One region of the Streptomyces sp. IBSBF 3136 genome, then DNA from elsewhere that is predicted to be linked to it. Evidence: riboswitches for the same ligand, from Rfam matches in the RefSeq annotation. Region 1 holds a riboswitch; the other holds the start of a gene.

Region 1 (4,002 bases):
GTGGACGAGGCACTGGCCCGCGAACTCGGTCTGCCACGCGAGGCGCTGACCGCAAGGAGCCGCTGAGCGCGTGGGACATTGACCGCGGGCAGCCGCTGACCCGGCGGGGCCGCTGAGCGGTCCCGCCGGGGTGCGGCCGGGCGGTGCCCCGTACCGCGGGGTGTGCGCGGTACGGGGCGGCGGCGCCGGCCGTCAGGCCACCGCGGCGATCCGCATCTTGATGTCGTCCGGCGACAGGGCGCCCTTAGCGGTCACATGGTCGCCGGAGGATTCGCCGCGCAGCCGGCGGCCGATCCACGGGACGAGGTACTCACGGGCCCAGTGGACGTCGTCGCGGCGGACCTCCAGGGTGCCGCGCGGCGGGAGCGGCGGCCAGGGCTGCTCCGGGTCGGCCGGGATCTCCAGGCCGAGGGCCTGGCCGGCGCGCAGGGCCACCCGGGTGTGCCCCTCGGGCGACAGGTGCAGCCGGTCGCCGTCCCAGGCCCTGCGGTCCTGCACGGACTTCAGGGACCACAGGTCGAGCACGGGGCAGCCGTACCGGTCGGCGATGGCGCGCACGTGCCCGTTGTAGGTCGCGATCTTGCCGCGCAGGTGCTTGAGGACGGGGACGCCCCGGGTGTCGAAGCCGGTCGTCACCAGCACCGTGCCCGCGGCCCCGGCGAGCCGGGCCAGCGCGCGCTCGAAGCGCTCGGCCACCTCGTCCGGGTCGGTGCCGGGACGGATGATGTCGTTGCCGCCCGCGCAGAAGGAGACGAGGTCCGGGGCCAGTTCGACGGCCTTCGGGAGCTGGTCGGCCACGATCTGGTCGAGCAACTTCCCGCGCACGGCCAGGTTCGTGTACGCGAAGTCGCCCTCGGGCCGCCGGTCGGCGAGCAGGACCGCGAACCGGTCCGCCCAGCCGACGAACGCCCCGTCGGGGCCGGGGTCGCCGACGCCCTCGGTGAAGCTGTCCCCCAGCGCCACGTACGACCCGATCACTGATCTGCTGTCATTCTTCGAATCGTCTGCCACGTCGGACCATGATTCACCTTTTTATGTGACCTACGCGACCGTAATACGGGGTTGACGGACGGTGAGATAAGCCACTTCCCCGACAGACGGCACGCGGGAATACACCGCGGCCCGACACACCGCGAGCAGGGCTCGTGCGGGACACACCGAAGGCCGGTCCCGGGGATCGGGGGGCCGGCCTTCGGTGCGTCAGGGAGATGGTTCGTGGGGTGCTCCTCAGCCGACGGGGACGCCGTGCGAGCGGAGGTAGCCGACCGGGTCGACGTCCGACCCGTAGTTCGGGGTGGTGCGGATCTCGAAGTGCAGGTGCGGGCCGGTCACGTTGCCGGTGGCGCCCGACAGTCCGAGCCGCTGACCCGCCGTCACGGTCTGGCCGGCCGACACGGAGAGCTGGGAGAGGTGGCCGTACTGAGCGTAGTAGCCGTCGCCGAGCTTGATGACGACCTGGTTGCCGTAGGCGCCGCCCCATCCGGCGGAGACCACGGTGCCGGCGGCGACCGCCTTGACCGGGGTGCCGGTCGGCACGACGAAGTCGACGCCGGTGTGGTGGCCGCTGGACCACATGCTGCCGGGCACGTGGTAGCCGGTGCCGATGGTGCCGCCGGTGACCGGGAGGGTGTAGCCGGCGGCCGGAGCAGCCTGCTCGGCCGGGGCGGCCTGCGCCGCAGGAGCCGCTTGGGCGGCCGGGGCGGAGGGGGCCGGCTGCGCTGCCGGGGCGGACGGGGCCGGCCGCGGACGCGAGGACGTCCTCGAAGCCGCGGAGGACTCGGTGTGCGCCGTGTGCGCCGTGTCCGCCTTCGCGCCGAGGGACAGCTTCAGGCCCGGGTGGATCAGCGCGGGGTCCGCGCCGACGGCCTGCCGGTTGTCCTGGTAGAGCCGCTGCCAGCCGCCCTCGACGTGCTGCTCGTCGGCGATCCTCGCCAGGCAGTCCCCGGTCCTCACCGTGTAGCTGCGCGCGCCCTGGCCCGTCTGCGCGGCGGCCTTCTCCGCGGCCGCGTTCTGCACGGCGGGCAGGGACCGGGCCGACCCGCCGGGAGCGGTCTGCGGCGTGGCGGCGTGCGCTCCGGTGGCCCCGAGGAGCGGCAGGGCCAGTGCGGCACCGCCGGTTCCGGCGACGGCGATGGAGCGGCTGAGACGCCGGTTCCTGGGGCGTCGGTGCTTACCCTTCGCGGGCATGGCGCGTTCCTCTCCGGCGCCTGCGAGGTGAGCTGTCGGGTTCGGGCTGGAGCTGCCCGGCCGCTCACCGCGGCTGCACCCCGAGCCTGTGCCCCGGAGACCGGGACAGGCAGTCGTACCTGAGGGGTCCCCCGCTCCTGCCGAACACGGGTCATGTGTGTGGGGACTCCGGGCGGCGGCAGGATTCGGCGTTCCGTCCGGATTGGTGGCGAACGTAAGCGAGCGGGACGTGGCCGGACAAGCAACCTGGTCTCGGCAGGAGCCCCCCAGATGATCCAATTCGGGAAAGTACGGTCACTCTGTGTGAATTCCGGACGGCGCGTCGTGTCGAATTCCCTCGTCCGCACCGGAATTACGTGCACATGACGCGCCACACTGGGTCACGGCTATGACGCTCCTCACGCCCCCGTCCGCCACCCTCCGCCAATCCGGATCGAGTTGGAGGAATACGGCGATTCGGACAGGCGGGCAGGCAGGCTAGACGCGGCGCAGCCGGAGGACGGTGGCGTCCAGGTCGCCCTTGAGGCCGGTGCGCAGGCCGTGGTGCAACAGGACCGCACCCCGATACACTTCGCCCGTTTCGCGGCATTCGTACGATGCGGTGGGGTCGAGTCCACGCAGCCGCAGCGCCGGTACCGGCTCGCCGTAGTGCTGCGCCTGGAGGCAGGCGAGGACGACCGACTCGTCCCCGAGGACGTACTGGACGGCGCTCTGCCCGCCCGCCGGGGGCAGCAGCCGGTACAGCTCGCCCCGCTGGACGACCGGGCGTATCTCCTTGTAGAGCTCCACCCACCGGCGGGCCTCGGCCAGCTCCTCGCCGGTCCACCCGGTGAGGTCGCCGCCGACGCCGAGCACCCCGGCCATCGCGCTGACGAAGCGGAACCGCAGCGAGCTGACCCGGCCGTTGAGCTGGGTGTTCGGGCTGTCGGTGACCCAGGCCGCCATCACCCGCGCGGGATGGATCTGGCTGAAGCCGTGCTGGATGGCGAGCCGGTCGAGCGGGTCGGTGTTGTCGGAGGTCCACACCTGGTCGGTGCGGCTGAGCACACCGAGGTCGATCCGGCCGCCGCCACCCGAGCAGGACTCGAAGGCGACCCGGGGGTGGGCGGCGCGCAACCGGTCCAGCAGCGCGTAGAAGGCGCGGACGTGGTCGGTCCACAGGCGCTGCGGATACGGCTCCCCGGGCCAGCCGGCGTCGGTGAAGCAGCGGTTGAAGTCCCACTTCACGTAGTCGATCGGGGCGCTGGACAGCAGGGCGTCCAGCTGTCCCCACAGGTACTCCTGGACGTCCTCGCGGGCGAGGTTGAGCACCAGTTGGTTGCGCAGCTCCGTCCGCCTGCGCCCCGCCTGGTACTGCACCCAGTCGGGGTGGGCCCGGTAGAGGTCGCTGTCGGCGTTGACCATCTCGGGCTCGACCCAGATGCCGAACTGCATGCCGAGGCCGTGCACCTGGTCCGCCAAAGGCTTCAGCCCGTGCGGGAAGCGGTCGGGGTTGGGCGTCCAGTCGCCTAGCCCGGCCCGGTCGCCGGTGCGGGCGCCGAACCAGCCGTCGTCCACGACGAACAGTTCGACGCCGATGTCGGCGGCGTGCCGGGCGAGGGCGGCCTGCTGGTCCTCCGAGATGCCGAAGCCGGTCGCCTCCCAGGAGTTGAACAGCACCGGCCGGTCCCGCGCGGCGTCCGGGATCACGTGGTCCCGCTGGTAGGCGTGCCAGGTGCGGCTGGCACCGCCGAAGCCGCCGTCGCTCCACAGGCCGGCGAAGACGGGTGTGGTGTACGACTCCCCCGGCTCCAGGAGCAGCAGCCCCGAGTCGTC
Region 2 (4,002 bases), on a different contig from region 1:
AGAACGACGCCGACGTGCTCGCGGTGCTGGGTGAGGAGATCTGGCCCGGCTGGGGCGGCAGGCTGCTCGTGGTGTCGGTGATGCTGTCCACCGTCGCCACGCTGGAGACCACGCTGATCCAGGTCACGCGCTCGCTGTTCGCGATGGGCCGGGATCGTACGATGCCGGCCGCGTTGGGCCGGGTGCACCGCACCTGGAACACGCCGTGGGTGGCGATCGTGGTGGTCGGCGCGGTGGCGCTGGCCATGTTCATCGCCTCCAACGCGCTCGGTTCGGTGGGTGAGATCCTCTCGGACGCGATCTCGGCGATCGGTCTGCAGATCGCCGTCTACTACGGCCTGGCCGGCCTCGCCGTGGTCGTCGCCTACCGCAGGACGCTGCTGCGGTCGGTGTCCGGTTTCGTGCTCGACGGGCTGTGGCCGCTGCTCGGCTCGGTGTTCATGTTCTGGATCCTCGTCGAGTCGCTGGGCGAGCTGAGCGGCGCGGCGATCGCGATCGGCATCGGCGGACTGGCCGTGGGGCTGGTCCCGATGCTCTGGTACTGGCGGCGGGGCAGCGGCTACTACCGGCCCGCGAAGCTGGACGCGACGCGCACCGTGGCGGCGGACTACCTGCCCGGCGGCGCGGGGGTGCCGTCCCGCCTGCACGAGGGTCTCCCCACCGACTTCTGAGGGAGACACCCATGGCACGCGACCGTTTCACCCCCGAGTACGACCCCGCCTGCGGGGACGCGCCACTCACCTCCGCCCGGCAGGACATCGTCATCGGCCGCTGGCAGGGCCTCAGGGATCTGCTGTGGGCGACGGGCACCGATTGGACGCTGCGCGGCCACCGGGTCCGGCTGCTGGCGCAGGCCTGCGCGGGCAGTTCGACGGTGGAGTCGTGGCTGGCCGCCGAACCCGGCAGCGGGGACGCGCTGGTGCTGCGCGCGGCCACGGAGACCGCCCGGGCGTTCCACCTGGCCATCACGGCCGGACGGGGGGTGCCGATCGACCGCGACCGCGTCGACGGCGCGGTCCTGGCCTCTCTGCGCGCCACCGACGCCTGCCCCGAGGACCCGACGCCGTGGGTGTCGCTGATCTCGGTCGCCCGGCTGTACCCGAGCGGGGTACGGCGTCGCGAACTGGCCCGCTGGTGGGACGAGTTGCACCGCCGGGACCCGTACAGCACGGAGGGCCACCTCCAGGTGCTGCACTACTACTCGGCCCGCTGGCACGGCACGCACGGCCTGATGTACGACTTCGCCCGGGACGCGGCCGGGGTGGCGCCGCCCGGCTGCCCGCTGCCGGTGCTGGTGCAGTACGCCCGGGTGGAGGAGTACCGCTACGTCCTGGACGGCGCCCACGGGATGCGCGGCGCGGTCGGTGTCGGCCGGCACTGGGACCACGACAGTGCCGTCAACGACGTGCGGCGCACCTGGGAGCGCTGGGTGCGGGTCCGTCCGGACGGCGAGGTGGCCCCCACCGAGCTGCGCGACCTCAACCAGCTGGCGCACGCGGCCTGTCTGGCCGGCACGCCGGACGTCGCGGCGGACGTACTGCGCCTGCTGGGCCGGCGCGCCACCCGGACCCCCTGGTCGTACACGGGCGATCCGACCCGCCAGCTGATCAAGTGGCGGGAGGAGTTGGGGATACGGGGGTGACGGCGGCCGGCCCCGGGCGTCGAAGGGGACCTCAGGCCGGGCGGACCACGCTGTGGATGATCGACGCGCCGCCGTAGTAGATGGACTCCTCACGGACGTAGGCACCCGGCTTGGGGGCGTGGATCATCATGCCGTTGCCGATGTAGATGCCGACGTGGCTGATGTCGTCGTAGAAGAAGACGAGGTCGCCGGGCTGGGCGTCGGTCAGGGACACCGTGGTGCCGGCGTCGACCTGGTCGTAGGTGGTGCGCGGCAGGGTGACGCCCGCGGCCTTCCAGGCGGCCGAGGTGAGTCCGGAGCAGTCGTACGAGCCGGGCCCGGTCGCGCCCCAGACGTAGGGCTTGCCGATCTGTGCGCGGGCGAAGTCGAGCGCCTTGGCGGCCTTGGCCGCGTACGTGCTGTCCGAGGTGGAGGTGCCCGAGCCGGAGGAGGAGCCCGAGGACGTGCCGGAACCGGAGTCCGACGACGAGCCCGAGGACGTGCTGGGGCCCTGCTGCTTCGCCGCCTGCGCGGCCGCGGCCTGCTTCCTGGCGAGTTCCGCCGCCTTGCGCGCGGCCTCCTGCCGCTTCTGCCGCTCGATCGCCGCGAGGCGTTCCTTCTCCTGCGCCGTGAGCGTGGACAGCAGCTTGCGTGCGGCGGACAGCTTCTCCTGGACGGTGGACTTGGCCGTCTTCAGGTCGTTCTGCGACCGGGTGAGCGACTTGAGGCTCGTGACGGCCTTGCGGCGCGTCTTCAGGGTGGCGGCCTGCGCGGTGACGTAGTCGTCCACCATGCCCTTCTGGCGCGAGGTCAGCCGGTTCATCAGCTGCGTCCGGTCGAAGTAGTCCTGCGGGGAGTCCGCGAGCAGGAAGGTCGCGGTGCCGGGGGTGACGGCCCCGGTCCGGTACTGGGCCGCGGCGAACGAACCCAGTTCCTCGCGTGCCGTGTTGAGGGTGGCCGTGCGCTTGGCCACGTCGTCGAGCAGGGTGTCGACGCGTTTGCGTTCCTCGGCGGTCCGCTCCTTGGCCGCGTCGTACTTCCCGGTCGCGGACTCGGCCTGGCGGTACAGGTCGTCGACCTTCTTCTGCACCTCCTCCACGCTCGGCCTGCCGTCGGCGGAGGGGGTGGCCTCGGCGGTCTGGGACAGCAGCGCCACGGAGGTGAGGGCGGCTGTGGCGAGGACGGGGGTGCGTATGCCGGACACCCGGGTGCCCGTGGGGCGGGACTTGCGGTGCGACGCCAATGCAGGCGACTCCTTCCGTGTTCCGCCTACCGGGTTAGCTGTCGGGTTCGGGCGGGTGGTTCGGAAGGGTTGCCCTACGGCCCGCTCCCGCGAAGGGAGCCGGGCCGATTCACCCCGAGGTCGGTGGGTCCCCGGCTCCGGTCGCCCGCGGGCGCGCCGGACTCGGCGGAGGCCGCGCGGCCCGGCGACGTTCGCCGGTGGTGGTCGCACGACCTGGCCGGAACGCTAGCCAAGTCGTGGGGCCGCTGTGAAGGTTGGTGGGTGATATGCCCGATACATTTTCGTGACCTTCGCTCAGCTCCGCCGTGGCGCGCGGCCCGTCTGCCGTGATGTGGCGGGACTTGGCGGGAAGTGTCCCGAATTCCCTCGTCGGGCGGTCAGGCGGACAGCAGGCCCCTGCCGAGCCAGTCCTTCGCGTCCCGCACCCCGGGCAGGGCGAAGAAGTAGCCACCGCCCGTCGGCGAGATGTAGTCGACGAGCGGTTCGTCGATCAGCCGGGTCTGCACGGCCTCGAACTGGCGCCTGACGTCCTGCTGGTAGCAGCAGAAGACCAGGCCCATGTCGAGGTTGCCCACCTTGTCCACGCCCCGGTCGTAGTTGTAGCCGCGGCGCAGGATGCGGGAGTCGTCGGTTCCGGCGGTGCGCGGGTTGGCCTTGCGGATGTGCGCGTCCAGCGGAATGGCGGTGCCGTGCGGGTCCTTGGCGTAGTCGGGGACGTCGGTCTCCCTGGCGCCGTCGAGCGGTGCGCCGGTGTCCTTGCGGCGGCCGAACATCTTCTCCTGCTCGGTCAGCGACACCCGGTCCCAGAACTCCACGAGCATCCGGATGATCCGCACCACCTGGTAGCTGCCGCCGGTGGCCCAGGCCGGCTCGCCCTGGCCGTCGCCGACCCAGATGAGCCGGTTCGTCTCGCGGGCCGAGCCGACGTCGGGGTTGGCGATGCCGTCCTTGAAACCGAGCAGGTTGCGCTGGGCGCCGGTGGGGCGCGGGGCGTTCTGGAAGCCGTCGACGCGCCACTTGATCTGCATGGCGCCCCGGGTGTGCCGGGCTATGTCACGCAGGGCGTGCAGCACGGTGTCCTGGCTGCCGGCGCACAGTTGCAGGGACAGGTCGCCGTGGCACTCGGCCGGGTCGAGGT

Evidence for each region. A riboswitch is a leader RNA that binds a small molecule or an ion and turns the genes downstream of it on or off. The one in region 1 is predicted to bind cyclic di-AMP.
Region 2: it holds a riboswitch for cyclic di-AMP, as region 1 does, so the genes downstream of both, V7E45_RS24050 (C40 family peptidase) here and V7E45_RS07170 (M23 family metallopeptidase) in region 1, are expected to answer to the same signal.

Annotation. Positions count from the first base shown of each region.
Region 1 covers NZ_JAJSZC010000021.1:5,355-9,356, forward strand. The annotation lists gene V7E45_RS07160 (hypothetical protein) at 1-66, shown strand, start outside; gene V7E45_RS07165 (SGNH/GDSL hydrolase family protein) at 193-978, opposite strand; gene V7E45_RS07170 (M23 family metallopeptidase) at 1,228-2,187, opposite strand; cyclic di-AMP (ydaO/yuaA leader) riboswitch at 2,192-2,349, opposite strand; gene V7E45_RS07175 (alpha-galactosidase) at 2,665-4,002, opposite strand, start outside.
Region 2 covers NZ_JAJSZC010000120.1:12,611-16,612, forward strand. The annotation lists gene V7E45_RS24040 (APC family permease) at 1-671, shown strand, start outside; gene V7E45_RS24045 (hypothetical protein) at 683-1,642, shown strand; gene V7E45_RS24050 (C40 family peptidase) at 1,674-2,864, opposite strand; cyclic di-AMP (ydaO/yuaA leader) riboswitch at 2,873-3,042, opposite strand; gene efeB (iron uptake transporter deferrochelatase/peroxidase subunit) at 3,242-4,002, opposite strand, start outside.